One region of the Nesterenkonia flava genome, then DNA from elsewhere that is predicted to be linked to it. Evidence: riboswitches for the same ligand, from Rfam matches in the RefSeq annotation. Region 1 holds a riboswitch; the other holds the start of a gene.

The links. Region 1 has a riboswitch for thiamine pyrophosphate ahead of RH857_RS11280 (ECF transporter S component). Riboswitches for the same ligand answer to the same signal wherever they lie in the genome.
Region 2: it holds a riboswitch for thiamine pyrophosphate, as region 1 does, so the genes downstream of both, thiD (bifunctional hydroxymethylpyrimidine kinase/phosphomethylpyrimidine kinase) here and RH857_RS11280 (ECF transporter S component) in region 1, are expected to answer to the same signal.

What each region holds. Positions count from the first base shown of each region.
Region 1 covers NZ_JAVKGT010000033.1:18,878-26,273, reverse strand. The annotation lists gene RH857_RS11290 (DNA-3-methyladenine glycosylase) at 1-90, opposite strand, end outside; gene RH857_RS11285 (ATP-binding cassette domain-containing protein) at 129-2,540, opposite strand; gene RH857_RS11280 (ECF transporter S component) at 2,540-3,235, opposite strand; TPP riboswitch at 3,228-3,356, opposite strand; gene RH857_RS11275 (lytic transglycosylase domain-containing protein) at 3,474-4,298, opposite strand; gene argH (argininosuccinate lyase) at 4,299-5,774, opposite strand; gene RH857_RS11265 (argininosuccinate synthase) at 5,771-7,009, opposite strand; gene RH857_RS11260 (ankyrin repeat domain-containing protein) at 7,206-7,396, shown strand, end outside.
Region 2 covers NZ_JAVKGT010000037.1:11,593-18,988, forward strand. The annotation lists gene RH857_RS11755 (DUF418 domain-containing protein) at 1-328, shown strand, start outside; gene RH857_RS11760 (gamma-glutamyltransferase family protein) at 347-2,017, shown strand; TPP riboswitch at 2,049-2,145, shown strand; gene thiD (bifunctional hydroxymethylpyrimidine kinase/phosphomethylpyrimidine kinase) at 2,148-3,017, shown strand; gene RH857_RS11770 (GTP pyrophosphokinase) at 3,423-4,292, opposite strand; gene RH857_RS11775 (glycerol-3-phosphate dehydrogenase/oxidase) at 4,619-6,487, shown strand; gene glpK (glycerol kinase GlpK) at 6,484-7,396, shown strand, end outside.

The DNA.
Region 1 (7,396 bases):
GGTCATCACCGTGAGCTCACACCCGAGCAGCGCTGGCGCTATCTCGACTGCGTGCTGGTCAAAGAGCGCCGAGAGTCCCTGAACGTTCATAGCGCCCCATCATGGCAGATCGGTGTGCCGGCTAGGCCTCACGTCCAGACGAAGTTCCAAGTGCCCAGGGCCATGGCGGCCGCCACTGCCGACCCGGCGATCAGCGCAGCCACCAGGAGAACCGGCACGTCGCTGAGGCGCATGCGGGCCGGGCGCGCCCAGGTACGCGGCCCGGCCCCAAACCCGCGCGATTCCATGGTCACCGCCAAGCGAGTAGCCAGACGAACAGCTTGGACCAGCAGCCCGAACGTCTGCGAAGCCGTGGTCCGCAGCGATGCCAGGACGCCCGATCCCGCACCCAGACCCCGTGCACGCCGGGCATGACCCAAGGTCATCCAGTGCTGTGCCAGCAAGCCCATGAGGCGCATCGCCGCCAGAGCTCCCAGCACAAACCGTGCGGGCAGTCTCAGCTGCTGGGCGAGCGCATCCGCCAGGTCCGTGGGATCAGTGGTGGAGAAGACGATGATCGAGGGCAGCACGATAGCGAAAGCTCGGGTCCCCAGTGCAATGCCGAGCTCAACCGACCCTTCACTGATCGTCGTGAATCCCAGATTCACCAGCACGCGGCCTGACTCCTCCGCGGCAATAGCGGTACCCCATACGGCCACGAGGGCTCCTACGGCGAAGGGCCATGTCCTCAGCAGGAACGTCCCTGCACGGATACCGGCGGCCGGCAGCAGCAGGAAGCTCGCGGCCATCACCACCACGGAGCTGACCCAGTCGATCGTCATGACCAGTGCACAGGTGATCAGCACCAGCCCGATGAGTTTGGCCAGCGCATTGCGACGTCCCAGCCAGGAAGTGTCCTTCACGCCGCCGAAGCCCGGAGGCCCGGCGGGCTCATGCCTCGGTCGCTCCTGTGGGCCACTCGTGGGCGAATCACCGGCACCGAGCTCCAGCCGTTCCGCGTCCAGGGCGCGCAGAAAAGCCTCATCGTGGGTCACCGCGCAGACCGCGCCTCCGTCGGCCAGGTGTTCGCGGAGCAGGAGAACCAGATCTGCGAAGGTCCGGGCATCCTGGCCGAAGGTAGGTTCATCCAGAAGCAGCAGCGGCGGCCCTGCGGCGAGCGCGGTGCCCACTGACAGACGCCGCTTTTCCCCGCCCGAGAGGGTGAAGGGGTTGGCCTCCGCCAAACCCTTCAGATTGAGCCGGTCCAGGAGCACAGCGACACGCTCCTGCACCTGCTCCTCGGAGTAGAGCGGCTCTCGGGAACCCGGCTCTACGGCCTGCCGGGCGCTCAGTGCCAGCTCCTCGGCCACGCTGGTGGTGACGAACTGGTGCTCGGGCTCCTGGAACACCATGCCAATGCGCGCCGTCAGCTCACCGGCGTCCCAGGTGAACGGATCCGCGGTCTCTTCCACTCTGGACACTGGGGAACCGGATGCGGCCACAACTTCCAGGGTCCCGCCGTGGCGAGGCAGCAGCCCGGCCAGCGTCAGCAGGAGCGTGGATTTCCCTGCTCCGTTGGCGCCGGTGATGCCTAGTGTGGTGCCGGCGCGCACGGTGATCTCTTCTTCGATGCGCAGAGCCCGGGGGCTGGTCCTGCGTCGCCACGAGGTCTTGGGCGAGTGCCGGGAAACGGCCAGTCCGTGACCCCGCAGCAGCACAGGGCCGGACCCGGCAGCACCTCGGCTACTCCGGCTGGCTCGCAAGGCAGGCGTGGAGAGTGGGTCGATTCCAGGGACCCATAGTCCCATTTCGACCAACTCGGCGCGCAGGGCGTCGTCCTCATAGATCGACGACGCCGGCACGCGTCTGGCGCCTCCACCCGGCTGCAGCACGACCAGAGTGTCCACGTGCGGAGCCCATACGTGGAGCCGGTGCTCGACCACGATCATGGTGGCCTCGGTGCGGCGGGCCGCCGCGACCACGGCGTCACGGATCTGCACCACCCCCTCGGGGTCGAGATTGGCGGTGGGCTCATCCAGCAGCAGCAGACCCGGCTCCATCGCGAGGATGCCGGCCAGGGCCAGCCTCTGCTTCTGTCCCCCGGAGAGCGCCGAGGTGGGGTGTTCCAGGTCAAACTCCTGGAGCCCGACGGCCTTCAGGCAGTTCCGCACTCTGGGCCAGATCAGCGCGGGATCCACCGCGAGGTTCTCGGGGGCGAACGCGACGTCATCGCCCATCCGGGCGAGCACCACCTGGGACTCCGGGTCCTGTTGCATCAGCCCGGCGGCACCTCGGGCTTGGTCGGCGGGCCGCCCATTGATTAGCAGCTGGCCGCGGGAGGTCGCATCCTCCCCGTGAAGGACTCCGGCGAGTCCGTGCAGGAAAGTGGATTTGCCGGCTCCCGAGGGACCTGCCAGCAGCACCTTCTCCCCCGGCGCGATATGCAGGTCAATATTCTGCACCGCCGGGGTCGAACGGTCGGCGTGCTGCCAGCTCCACTCCGAGGCCACAACGTCTGCGCCGGGCGCTCGCACCCCGGCAGAGGCACTCGTGGCCGTCATCAGCGCGGTGCGGAGGCGGGATGCTCGGTGTGCCCCTCACGCCGGCGGATCAGAGCCGGTTCACGGTGGGCCCTGCGCGAGGCCAATGGGGACAGCACGGCTGCGGCGGCCAGCCCTCGGGTGAGGAACCATGGCATCAGGCCCGCGATGATGGCGCCCGAGAGCGCGAAACATCCGATGTGGACGGCGGTCTCCAGCGGAGCGTAGGCGTACATAGGCACAATCCAGTGGTACGTGACTCCCCCGGCCAGTCCTGCTCCCGCCCCGGCAAGCATGGCCACGTCAACGGTGAACCGCCGGTAGAGGAAGGCCAGCACGATCAGTTCGGCCCCCAGACCCTGCATGAATCCTGAGGAGAGGACGGTCAGGCCCCACTGGGAGCCCAACAGGGCTGAGACGGAGGCGGCCACCATTTCGCAGTAGATCGCGGCACCAGGTTTGCGGATGATGAGCGCCCCGAGCACGGCGGGGAAGAGCCACATCCCGTGCACCAGAGTTTCCACGGGCGGATAGAAGGCGAAGAGCGAGCCCACCGCGTGGTAACTGAGGTTCCAGGCCCAGAAGATGACGCCGGAGGCCACCGCGAGGGTGGAGGCCACCACGATGTCTGAGACGCTCCACCGGAATGTGCGGGCGCGCTGAGGCTGGGGTCGGACTGAGGAGGGTGCGTCAGGGCGCACAGAATGGTGAGTCATATGCTCGACTTCCTTCGCAGGTTCTAGCCTGGGCAGGTTCAAGGGTCTGGGCCATCAGCCCACTCTCAGCGACTGTCGTACGGCGAGGCGCCGTCACGGGGTCGCTCCCCTGTCGGATGTATTCAGTTCACGCCACCGATCGGTGACTCACAGCACATTAGCACGACGACGCCGTGCTGGTTCTCGGCGGCGGCAGTCAGGCGAGCTCCGCAGGTCCGTAGCCGGCCTGCGGCCGTCCTCAGGGAGCGCCGAAGCCCTCAGCAGTGGCAGGTTCGTCCGTTTCCTGCTCGAAGGCCGAGGCGTAGAGATGCGCAGCACCAGCGACCTGGGCCAGATACTCCGTGGACTGGTTATAGGCCAGGACAGCGTCCGTGAAGCCCTCCGGGGTGGTGAGCTCGCCGCCGCGCTGACAGAGATAGGAGGCGGCCGTCAGCGCGGCGTCATCATACTGGTGGGGATCGGCCTGGCCGCTGCGGCTGCCGTCGAGAGCGTAAGTGCGCCAGGTGGTGGGAATGAACTGCATGGGTCCCACGGCACGGTCAAACTCGTCGTCGCCGTCAAGCTCGCCGCCGTCCGTATCCGGAATCTCCATGAGTCCCGGACTGCCGTCGAGCGCGACGCCGACGATGGGCGGATCCACCCGCCCGTCGTCGTCAACTTCTGCACCGCCATAGGTGCCGTGGTGAGACTCGACCTGACCAATCCCGGCCAAGGTATTCCAGCCGATCCCGCAGCCAGGATGCAGCTGATGGGCCCGCAACGCAGCACCCGCATAGGCCGCAAGTGCCCGTTCCGGGATGCCCGTAGCTTCGGAGGCATCCTGGATCCAGTCAGGGTCGGGCAGCTGATCGATCGGCACGGCATCGATAGGCTCTCCCGCCGGCACCCCGGTGGGGTCGGCGAACTGCCCAGCCCGTGGTGGATGCAGCTGCTCGGGGACCTCCGGATAGCTTTCGGCAGCTGGAACCGGGGCCTCATCGTCAGAGCACCCGGTCAGCAGGGTAGAGAAGAGAAGAACGGCCGCCGCAGTCGCGACGGCCGTTCCCGGAAGACGGGATTCCACCTAGGCGACGCTGTCCGGTCCGACGTTGCTTCCGGCAGTGCCGGCGAACGCTCGCAGGGGCTCCAGCTGCCGGTCAAGCTCCTGGAGCTGCTCGGCCACGGCCGAAGGCGCGGTGCCACCCCGGGAGGACCTGGAGTTCAACGACCCGAAGGTCGTCAGCACCTCCCGCACCGCCGGGGTGAGGTGTTCGGAGATACCGGCGAACTCCTCGTCGGTGAGGTCCCAGAGCTCGACGTCACGGGCCTCGGCCACGCGCACGGCCTCGCCCGCCAGCTCATGGGCAACGCGGAAGGGCACGCCCTGACGCACCAGCCACTCAGCGATGTCCGTGGCCAGTGCGAACCCGCGTGGAGCCAGTTCGGCCATCTTCTCGGTGTGGAAGACGAGGGTGCCGATCATGCCCGAGACCGCGGGCAGCAGCAACTCCAGCGTGTCCACGGCGTCGAAGAGCGGCTCCTTGTCCTCTTGCAGGTCGCGGTTGTACGCCAGGGGCAGGCCCTTGAGCGTAGCCATGAGCCCGGTGAGGTCGCCGATGAGACGGCCGGACTTGCCGCGGGCCAGTTCGGCGACGTCGGGGTTCTTCTTCTGGGGCATGATCGAGGAGCCGGTGGAGAAGGCGTCGTCGAGAGTGACGAACCCGGCCTCCTTGGTGGCCCAGAAGATGACCTCTTCGCTGATCCTGGACAGATCCACGCCGATCATGGCGGAGACCCAGGCGAACTCGGCGTAGACGTCGCGGGCGGCGGTGCCATCGATGGAGTTCCACGCGGCCTCGGTGAAGCCCAACTCCTCGGCCACCCGCTGCGGGTCCAGGCCCAGGGATGAGCCGGCCAGCGCGCCGGAGCCGTAGGGCGAGACGGCGGCACGCTTGTCCCAGTCCGTCAGTCGCTGCAGATCCCGGGTGAAAGCCCAGGCGTGGGCCAGCAGGTGATGACTCAGCAGCACAGGCTGGGCGTGCTGAAGATGGGTGCGTCCGGGCATGGGCGCCTCAGGATGCGCCTGGGCCTGGGCCACCAGCGCATCGATCGTCTCCAGCACGCCGGCGGCGATGACGCGAGCATGGTCGCGCAGGAACATCCGCCCCATGGTGGCAATCTGGTCGTTGCGGGAACGGCCGGCGCGCAGTTTTCCGCCCAGCTCCTGGCCCGCCCGCTCCAGGAGCCCGCGCTCCAGGGCGCCGTGCACATCCTCATCGCTGTGGGCCGGGGCGAACGCGCCCGAGAGCACATCCTCCTCCAGACGATTCAGCGCAGAGAGCATTCCCTCCAGCTCCGCCTCCGTGAGCAGACCGGTACGGTGCAGAACACGGGCATGGGCCCGGGATCCGGCGATGTCATAACGCGCCAGCCGGAAGTCGAAATGGGTCGACTTGCTCAGGCGCGCCAGGGCGTCGGCGGGTCCGGAGGCAAAGCGCCCACCCCAGAGGGCACCTTCATTCGTACCGGAGCTGCGTCCCGGCAGGGGTTCCGTGCTCATGTGGTCTCCACACCGGCGCCGGAGAGATCGGGCTTGCCGTAGAGGCGCTCCTCGCGCTGAGAGGCGGTCTTGGCCGAGAGCCCGTAGATGTCAATGAATCCCCGTGCGCTGGACTGGTCGAAGGTGTCGCCGGTGTCATAGGTGGCCAGGTTGAAGTCATACAGGCTGGTCTCGGAACGACGGCCCTGCACGGTGGCGCGACCGCCGTGCAACTCCAGGCGAATCTCGCCGGAGACGTACTTCTGCGTCTCGTCGATGAAGACGTCCAGATTCTTCTTCAGCGGGGAGAACCACTGGCCGTCGTAGACCAGCTCGGTCCAGCGCTGATCCACGGTCTTCTTAAACCGGGCCTGCTCACGCTCCAGGGTGATGTTCTCCAGCTCACGGTGTGCAGCCATCAGAGCCATGGCTCCCGGAGCCTCGTAGATCTCGCGGGACTTGATGCCCACCAGACGATCCTCGACGATGTCGATCCGCCCAACGCCCTGGGCGCCCGCGCGGCGGTTCAGGTGCTCGATGACCTGCAGCGGGGTCAGCGTCTCACCGTCCAGGGCCACGGGCACGCCCTGATCAAAGGTGATGGTGACGACGTCGGGCGAAGGCGGGAACGCCGGATCCTCGGTGTAGTCGTAGACATCCTTAGTGGGACCGTTCCAGATGTCCTCCAGGAACCCGGTCTCCACCGCGCGGCCCCAGACGTTCTGGTCGATCGAGAAGGGGTTCTTCTTGGTGGTCTCGATCGGCAGGTTGTGCTTTTCGGCGTATTCGATGGCCTTGTCGCGGGTCAGCGCCAGGTCGCGGACGGGCGCGATGCACTTCAGCTCCGGGCCCAGCGTCTGGATGGAGACTTCGAAGCGGACCTGATCATTGCCCTTGCCGGTGCAGCCGTGGGCCACAGTGGTGGCTCCGAACTGCTGCGCCGCTGCCACCAGGTGCTTAGAGATCACGGGGCGGGAGATCGCGGAGACCAGCGGGTAGGCGTCCATGTAGAGACCGTTGGCCTTCAGCGTGGGCATGCAGTACTGCTCGGCGAACTCATCGCGGGCGTCGGCGACGTAGGCCTCCACCGCGCCGCAGTCCAGGGCGCGCTGGCGCACAGTCTCCAGGGACTCGCCGCCCTGTCCGACGTCGACGGCAACGGCAATCACTTCGGCACCGGTGGCCTCAGCGATCCAGCCGATGGCAACAGAGGTGTCGAGGCCGCCCGAGTAGGCGAGAACAATACGGTCAGTCACGAGGTGGCTCCTAGAAGGTCGGCGCGTGAGGTGTAGCGCGGTTCGGATCGTCCCAAGTCTACATAAATATTCAAAGCTATGCATACTTATCAGCGAAGCGTCGGCCCTGCCCCTCAGCCTATCGAGTGAAAGTCCCCTGCCGGGGACGCGCGTGGTTCTCATGGCGCAGCGCGGGGCACGCCGATACAGTGGGCTCATGGCTGATGCAACCCAGGACGGGGCTCCGGAGCTGACCGATGAGCAGATCGAGTTCCTCAACTCGATGTTCGACCTGGCGCGCGCCGGCAGAACCGAGGAGCTCCTTGAGTTCATCGATCAGGGGATTCCGGTCAACCTCACCAACGCCAAAGGCGACTCGCTGCTCATCCTCGCCGCCTACAACGATCA
Region 2 (7,396 bases), on a different contig from region 1:
GGCCGTGGGGCAGATGCCGCTGACGGCCTACACCGCCCATCTGCTCATCATCGCTCTGATCGTGCGACCCGGTCCTGCGACCCCGGAGATGGGCGTGCTGGTCAGCTGCCTGATCATGCTGGGACTCATCGCCTTCGCCGTCGTCTGGGTGGCCAACCTGCGCTACGGTCCACTGGAGATGGTGCTGCGCCGGCCGCCGCGGATGCTGCAGGTGCCCTACCGCATGCCGGAGAGGCATCGCCGCCGCGAACACGCCAAACCCTACCCGCGCCGCCGCAAGCTGGAATCCGCCCCTGATGAAGATCCTGACCCTGTTGTGAACCCATAGAGAAGGCTGATCCCCACTATGAGAACACCGCTCCACGTCCTCACCGCCGGCACCACTGCCGCGGCGCTCATCGCTGTGACCTCCTGCGGCATCGTCGAGGAAGAACCCAGCGGTCCCGAGGTCACCGCGTCGGCCCCGGAGTCGGCCAGCGCCAGCCCCGAGCCCCCGGAGAACGCAGCCACCCCTGTAGAAGACCTGCTGGAGCAGCAGGGCGTCAGCGCGGGGCACCCCCTGGCAGTCGCCGCGGGAGAGCAGATCCTCGCCGAGGGCGGCAACGCCGTGGATGCCGCGATTGCCACTGCCTTCGCGATCTCCGTGGTGGAGCCCTATGCCTCAGGCATCGGAGGCGGGGGCTCGGTCATCATCGCCGGTCCCGAGGGCGAGCCCATCTTCTACGACTACCGTGAAGTGGTGAACAACGACGGCGAGATCCCCGACTCCGGCGCCGGGGTCCCGGGATTCGTTGCCGGCATGGGTCAGCTCCACGAGGACTACGGCACCATGGAATGGTCCGAGCTGCTCGCCCCGGCCCAAGAGCTGGCCGACGACGGCTTCGAGGTCAGTGAGTTCCTCGGGGTCCGCATGAGTCAGCCCGATGCTGCGGCGGCGATCAGCGATCTGGAGCACTACGCGCCTGGCGGTGAGATCCTGCAGGCGGGGGAGACGCTGGTGCAGGAGGACCTGGCTCAGACCCTGCAGACCCTTTCGCAGAATGGCTGGCAGGACTTCTACACCGGGGGCCTGGCCGAGTCCCTGGCCTCCGCCGCCGAGGGCATTGATGCGGAGTCCCTGGCGGATTACGAGGTGGTGCGGACCAGTCCTGTGGCGGGGGAGTTCGGCGAGTTCGAGGTGGTCTCCGCAGCTCCCGGGCTGCCCGGCCCGGCGCTTATTCAGATGCTGCAGATCGCCGAGGCTCAGGGAGTCGCTCAGATGGAGCCGGATTCGGCTGAGTACATCGACACGCTCTCGCGCGCATGGCTGGAGGCTGAGAGCACCGTCTACAACGACCTGGGAGACCCGGCTTTCGTGGATGTGCCGGTGGACCGGCTCACCGATCGCGAGGCCAATGCCCAGATCGAGCTGAGCGCCCAAGCACTCGGCGCCCCCAGCGCGGCGGCGGAGGACGCTCCCAACACCACGCATATCTCGGTGGTGGATTCCGACGGCCTTACGGTGTCGATGACCAACACCATCATGTTCTTCTGGGGCTCGGGCGAGATGGTCGACGGGTACTTCCTGAACAACCACCTCTCCCGGTTCGAGGCCATCGACACTCCTGCTAATCAGCCTGAGCCGGGACGCCGGACCGTCACCTGGTCCACGCCGACCATGGTGCTCGACGGCGAGGGGCAACCCCTTCTGGCCATCGGCAGCCCTGGAGGGCACCAGATCCTCAACATTCTCTCGACTGTCCTGGTCCAGTGGGGCCTGCAGGGCGCCACGCTCGAGGAGGCCATTGAGGCCCCGCGGTTCCGCGCAGCCTCCGACGGCGAGACGCTCTACCTCGAGGACACCGTGAGCGAAGAGGTGATCAGTGAGCTGGAGGACATGGGCTGGCAGACGGAGATCTGGCCGGTGGAGCAGGCAAGCTTCGGCTCCGTGCAGCCGGTGCTCATCGACTACGAGACCGGCCAGCTGCACAGCACCGATGATCCCCGGCGCGAGGGGGCCCACGCGGTCATTCCATGAGGCAGCACCGCCGCGGGCTGCGATAGGCTGATGCACCAGCACGGGGTGCTCACACCGGTGAGCTGAGATCACACCCGTTGAACCTGCTGTGGTTAGCACCAGCGAAGGGATTGCTTGCATGACGTTGCCTATGACCGAGTCCGCACCCCAGATGAACCGCCGGACCGTCCCCAATGTGCTCTCCATTGCCGGCACGGACCCCACTGGCGGGGCCGGGATCCAGGCGGACCTGAAGAGCTTCGCGGCCCACCGCGGCTACGGAATGTGCGTGGTGACGGCGCTGGTCGCCCAGAACACCCAGGGGGTGCGTGAGATTCACCTTCCCCCGGTGGAATTTCTCCGCGCTCAGCTGGACGCCGTCTCCGACGACGTGGCCATCGACGCGGTCAAGATTGGGATGCTGGGCACGGCTGAGATCATCGAGACCGTCGCCTCATGGTGGGATGAGCTGTGCCGCACCGCCGAGCGCCGACCCGTTCTGGTGGTGGACCCGGTAATGGTCGCCACCAGCGGTGACCGGCTCCTGCAGGCCGAGGCAGAGCAGGCGCTGAAGGAGTTCCTGCACCGGGCAGACCTCATCACCCCCAACGTCCCGGAACTGGCGCTACTGGCTGAGGCACAGCCTGCCGTGGACAACGAGCACCTGCTGGGGCAGGCTCAGGTCGTGGCCGATGCCCACAGCACCATCGTGCTGGCCAAGGGAGGTCACCTCACCGGGGGCGACGTGGTGGACACCCTCGTCTTTCCCCAGGATGCCCAGGCGCAGCGGCCGGCCCCGGTCAGCGTGTCCTCGCCGCGCATTGAGACCACCAACACCCACGGCACCGGATGCTCCGTCTCCGCGGCGTTCGCGACCCTGGCGGCGCGGGGATTGTCCTGGGGGGAGGCTCTGGAAGAGGTCAAGGCGTGGATGAACGCCTCACTCCAGGGCGCCCAGAGCCTCGACGTCGGGCAGGGACACGGTCCCATCCACCACTTCGCCCAGCTCTGGCGGGACTAGGGGCAGCTCGGGCAGGATGAGAGGAGAGTCTCCCGGCCGCGGCACCAGCTGTGCGGGACCAGCTTCAGGCGGGATGGCCAGCATCGGGGATGGAACGTTCTGCGTGTTTTTAGCCGCCGAGATCAGCCAAGGCCCGCTGTTGTTTCATCACTACCCTCTCTAGGGGTGTGCGTGAAACAGGTCCGGGCATCGAGGGAGAGTTCGGTACGAGTGGCCAGGGAGCCGCGAGGTTAGAGAGTTGTGCAGCCGGCGGGAGTGCCGTCCACAGGTTGGTGGTGGCACAGAAACGAGTGGTGTTGTTTTCGTCGGAATAACCGGAGATTCCCACGAAAACAGCAGCACGGGTTGAGATGCACGCAGCGTGGCGGGGTGTATCGGCCTCGGAACCAGTGGTTCAGGAACCAGTTACGACTCCGGCTGCCGGACCAGGTCCTCCCAGTTCCAGGCGGGGACGTCGTCGTCTTTGAACCACTGCGCAGGATCCGGCCGGTCGGCCGGGGTGGGGCCGGTGGCACCTTCCCCGGCGCTTGGAGCCTGTTTGCGCAGGGCGGTAACTTTGTCGCGGATCTCGGCCATCTGCTTGTCCAGAGCGGCGGCCTGATCGGCGGCGTCGCGCAGCTCGTCAAGAATGTCTGAGGGGACTTCGCCCTCATAGGTGTAGTAGATCTTGTGCTCCAGCGAGGCCCAGAAGTCCATGGCCACCGTGCGGATCTGCACCTCCACGTACACGAACTCGGTGCGGTTGGAGAGAAATACTGGCACCTGCAGGATCACGTGCAGGCTCTGATAGCCGTTGGGCTTAGGGGAGCGGATGTAGTCCTTGATCTCCACCACCCGGATGTCCGGCTGGGAGCACAGCATCTCGGCCACCCAGTAGGCGTCGGAGACGAAGCTGCAGGTGATGCGGATGCCGGCGATGTCGCGAATGGCGTGCCGGATGCCCTCAAGAGTCGGTTCGCAGCCGTAGCGCTGAACCTTATCGAGGATTCGCTCCATGGATTTCAGGCGGTAATTAACGTGCTCGATGGGGGAGTAGTCCCGCGTGTGCTCGAACTCCTCCCGCAGCACGTTGATCTTGGTCAGCACCTCGTCCATGCCGAACTTGTAGTGAAGCTGGAACTCGGTGAGCTGGCGGCGGATGTCGATCATCCGGTTCGCGGAGCCGGTGGACCCGTTCTCGTCGGCGCGGGTGTGAAGCTGCTCCAGAAGCTGTCTGTACGGATCTCCCTCGGTGCGCTCCACCGAAGTGGAGGGCGCAGCAGCGAGTTCAGACATAGAAGCCTCCTGAATGGGATTGGACGAGCATTTCGGACATCGCTCTGTCCTCGATTCTCGACCTTAGGCACCCATTCTGTGAAGACCCTTGAAGGTGCACAATGTGACTGAAGCCACACTATGCGGCAGATGGTCTTGCCGATGTGCGGCGTCGCCTGCTCCCGGTCTTAGAGGACCTTCGGCGCCGCGGGCACAACGGGCGCAGTTGCAGGATTGTTCGGGCGGTCGAGATCACCGGCGTCTCCCGATAGGCTTCAACAGACGGACGACGACGCCGCCACGGACGCAACCGCCAAGGGGGACCTCCTCACGTGAAGCCTCAGCCCATGGACCATCGCAGCCGCGAGGCGGCCCTGGCCCGAGTGGCCGCCAGCACTCCCGAGAATCCCCTCGACGTACTGGTCATCGGTGCGGGCGTGGTCGGTTCAGCCGCCGCTTTTGACGCCGCCGGTCGTGGGCTGGACACCGCGCTGGTAGAGGCTCGAGACATCGCTGAGGGCACCAGCTCGCGTTCCTCCAAGCTGATCCACGGCGGCCTGCGCTACCTACAGATGTTGGACTTCAAGCTCGTGGCCGAGGCCCTGCGGGAACGTGACCTGCTGCTGACCCGTCTGGCCCCGCACCTGGTGCGGCCGCTGCCTTTCATCTTCCCGTTCGAGCGCCAACTGGTGGAGCGGGCCTTCATCGGTTCCGGGGTGTCGCTCTATGACCTCCTGGCCTCGGGGTCCTCTGCCCTGCGCAGCAGCCGCCGGGGCGCTTCGGCGCTGCGGAGCCTGCGCAGTCGGGCCGTGCCCTTCCACCGGCATCTGGGCAGCAAAGGCCTCGCTGAGAGGTTTCCGGGCCTGGATCAGGAGAAGTTCCACGGTGGACTGGAGTACTACGACGCTCAGGTCGACGACGCCCGCCTCGTGCTCACGCTGGCGCGTTCGGCCCACAGCCTCGGCGCCGCGGTCGCACCCAGGACCGAGGTCATCGGGTACCTGCGCCAGGACCCTCAGGAGCCGGAGCGGATCACCGGGGCTGTGCTGCGGGATCATCTCACGGGCCGCCAGATCCAGGCCCACGCCCGCGAGACCATCCTCGCCGCCGGGGTCTGGACTGGCGCCGCCCAGGAGTTGATCCGGGGCTCGGCACCGGAGCAGCTTCAGGACGCCCAGGACTCGGGCCGACAGGGACTGACCGTGCTGGCGTCCAAGGGGATTCACGTGACCGTCCCCAAGCACGCCATTGCCGCCCAGGAGCGCGTGGGGATCATCACCCAGACCGAGAAGTCGGTGCTCTTCATCATCCCGCTAGAGGAGGTGTGGGCCATCGGCACCACCGACACGGCCTGGCGGGAGGCGGTGGAGTCCCCAGCCGCCACCGCCGCAGACATCGACTACGTCCTCGAGCACGCCAACGCGGTGCTCGGATCCACCCTCACCCGTGAGGACATCATTGGTACCTGGGCGGGCCTTCGGCCTCTGCTGCAGCCGGTGCGGGGAGATACGGAGGCCCCGACCAAGGTTTCCCGCGAACACACGGTCATGGAGCTGGCGCCCGGGCTGACCGGGGTGGCCGGTGGAAAGCTCACTACCTACCGAGTGATGGCCCAGGACGTGGTGGACTTCGCGGTGAACGGCAGCTTCAAGGACCGAGCCAGCCTCACCGAGGTCATGCCCCTCTTGGGTGCGGTGGGCTATGGCGAGTGGACCGCCCGCGCTGAGGAGATCGCCGCAGCCCACGGCTGGGATCGCGGCAGGGTCGAGCGCCTGCTCCACCGCTACGGCAGCCTCACGGGTGAAGTCCTGGACCTCATCGCCGACGACGACTCGCTGGGGCGTGCGCTGGAGTATGCCCCGAGCTGCCTGCGTGCTGAGATCGTCTACGCCTGCACCCACGAAGGCGCCCTGCACGTGGATGACCTGCTGACTCGACGTACCCGCCTGATCCACGAGGTCCCCGACCGCGGGGCCGCAGCGGCCGAGGAAGTCGCAGGTCTTGCCGCAGGGGTACTCGGGTGGGACGAGGAGCGCCGTCGTGCAGAAATCTCCGCCTACCGGGACTTCATCCACGCCCAGAAGCAGGCCGAACAGCTCGCCAGCGACGCCGAGGCGGCAGCCTTGATCGCCGCACACCCCCCGGTGCCGCAGACGGCTGACGGCGGCCCCCTGGCTGCACCACACACCCCAGAGGCTTCAGAGAGGCGCACATGAACGAGTTCGTTCTGTCCATTGATCAGGGCACCACCTCCACCAGGGCCGTGGTGTTCGACCACGACGGCGTCCTGGTGGCCTCGAGCCAGAAGGAGCACACCCAGTACTTTCCCCGGGCCGGATGGGTGGAGCATGACCCGCTGGAGATCTGGCGCAATACGCGGGAGGTGATCGGCCGGGCCCTGGCCGCGGCCGACATCAGCCGCAATCAGCTCGCTGCGGTTGGACTGACTAATCAGCGTGAGACCACGGTGGTGTGGGACCGGGCCACCGGGGAGCCGATTCACCGGGCGATCGTCTGGCAGGACACCCGTACCCAGGAGATCTGCGACCGTTTGGCCGCTGAGGCCCCCGACAGTGAGGCAGACGGCATCGACCGTTTCAAGGACCGCACGGGACTGCCACTGGCCACTTACTTCGCCGGGCCCAAAATCCGGTGGATCCTTGAGAACGTCGAGGGCGCGAGGCAGCGGGCCGAGGCCGGAGGGCTGGCCTTCGGCACCATGGACACCTGGCTGCTGTGGAACCTCACCGGGGGTCCTCGCGGGGGAGTGCACGTCACCGACGTCACCAACGCTTCGCGCACGCTGCTGATGAACATCGACAGCCTGGACTGGAACGAGGAGATTTGCGAAGCCATCGGGGTGCCTTCTGCCATGCTCCCGCAGATCAGGACTTCCAGTGAGGTCTACGCCGAGGCCCACGAGCGCAGTCTGCTCACGGGGGTGCCGATTGCGGGCATTCTCGGTGACCAGCACGCCGCCACTGTGGGACAGGCCTGTTTTGAGCCGGGGCAGGGCAAAAACACCTACGGCACGGGCAACTTCATGCTCATGAACACCGGTGAGGAGCTGGTGCGCAACGATGAGGGCCTGCTGACCACCGTGGCCTATCAGCTGGACGGGCAGC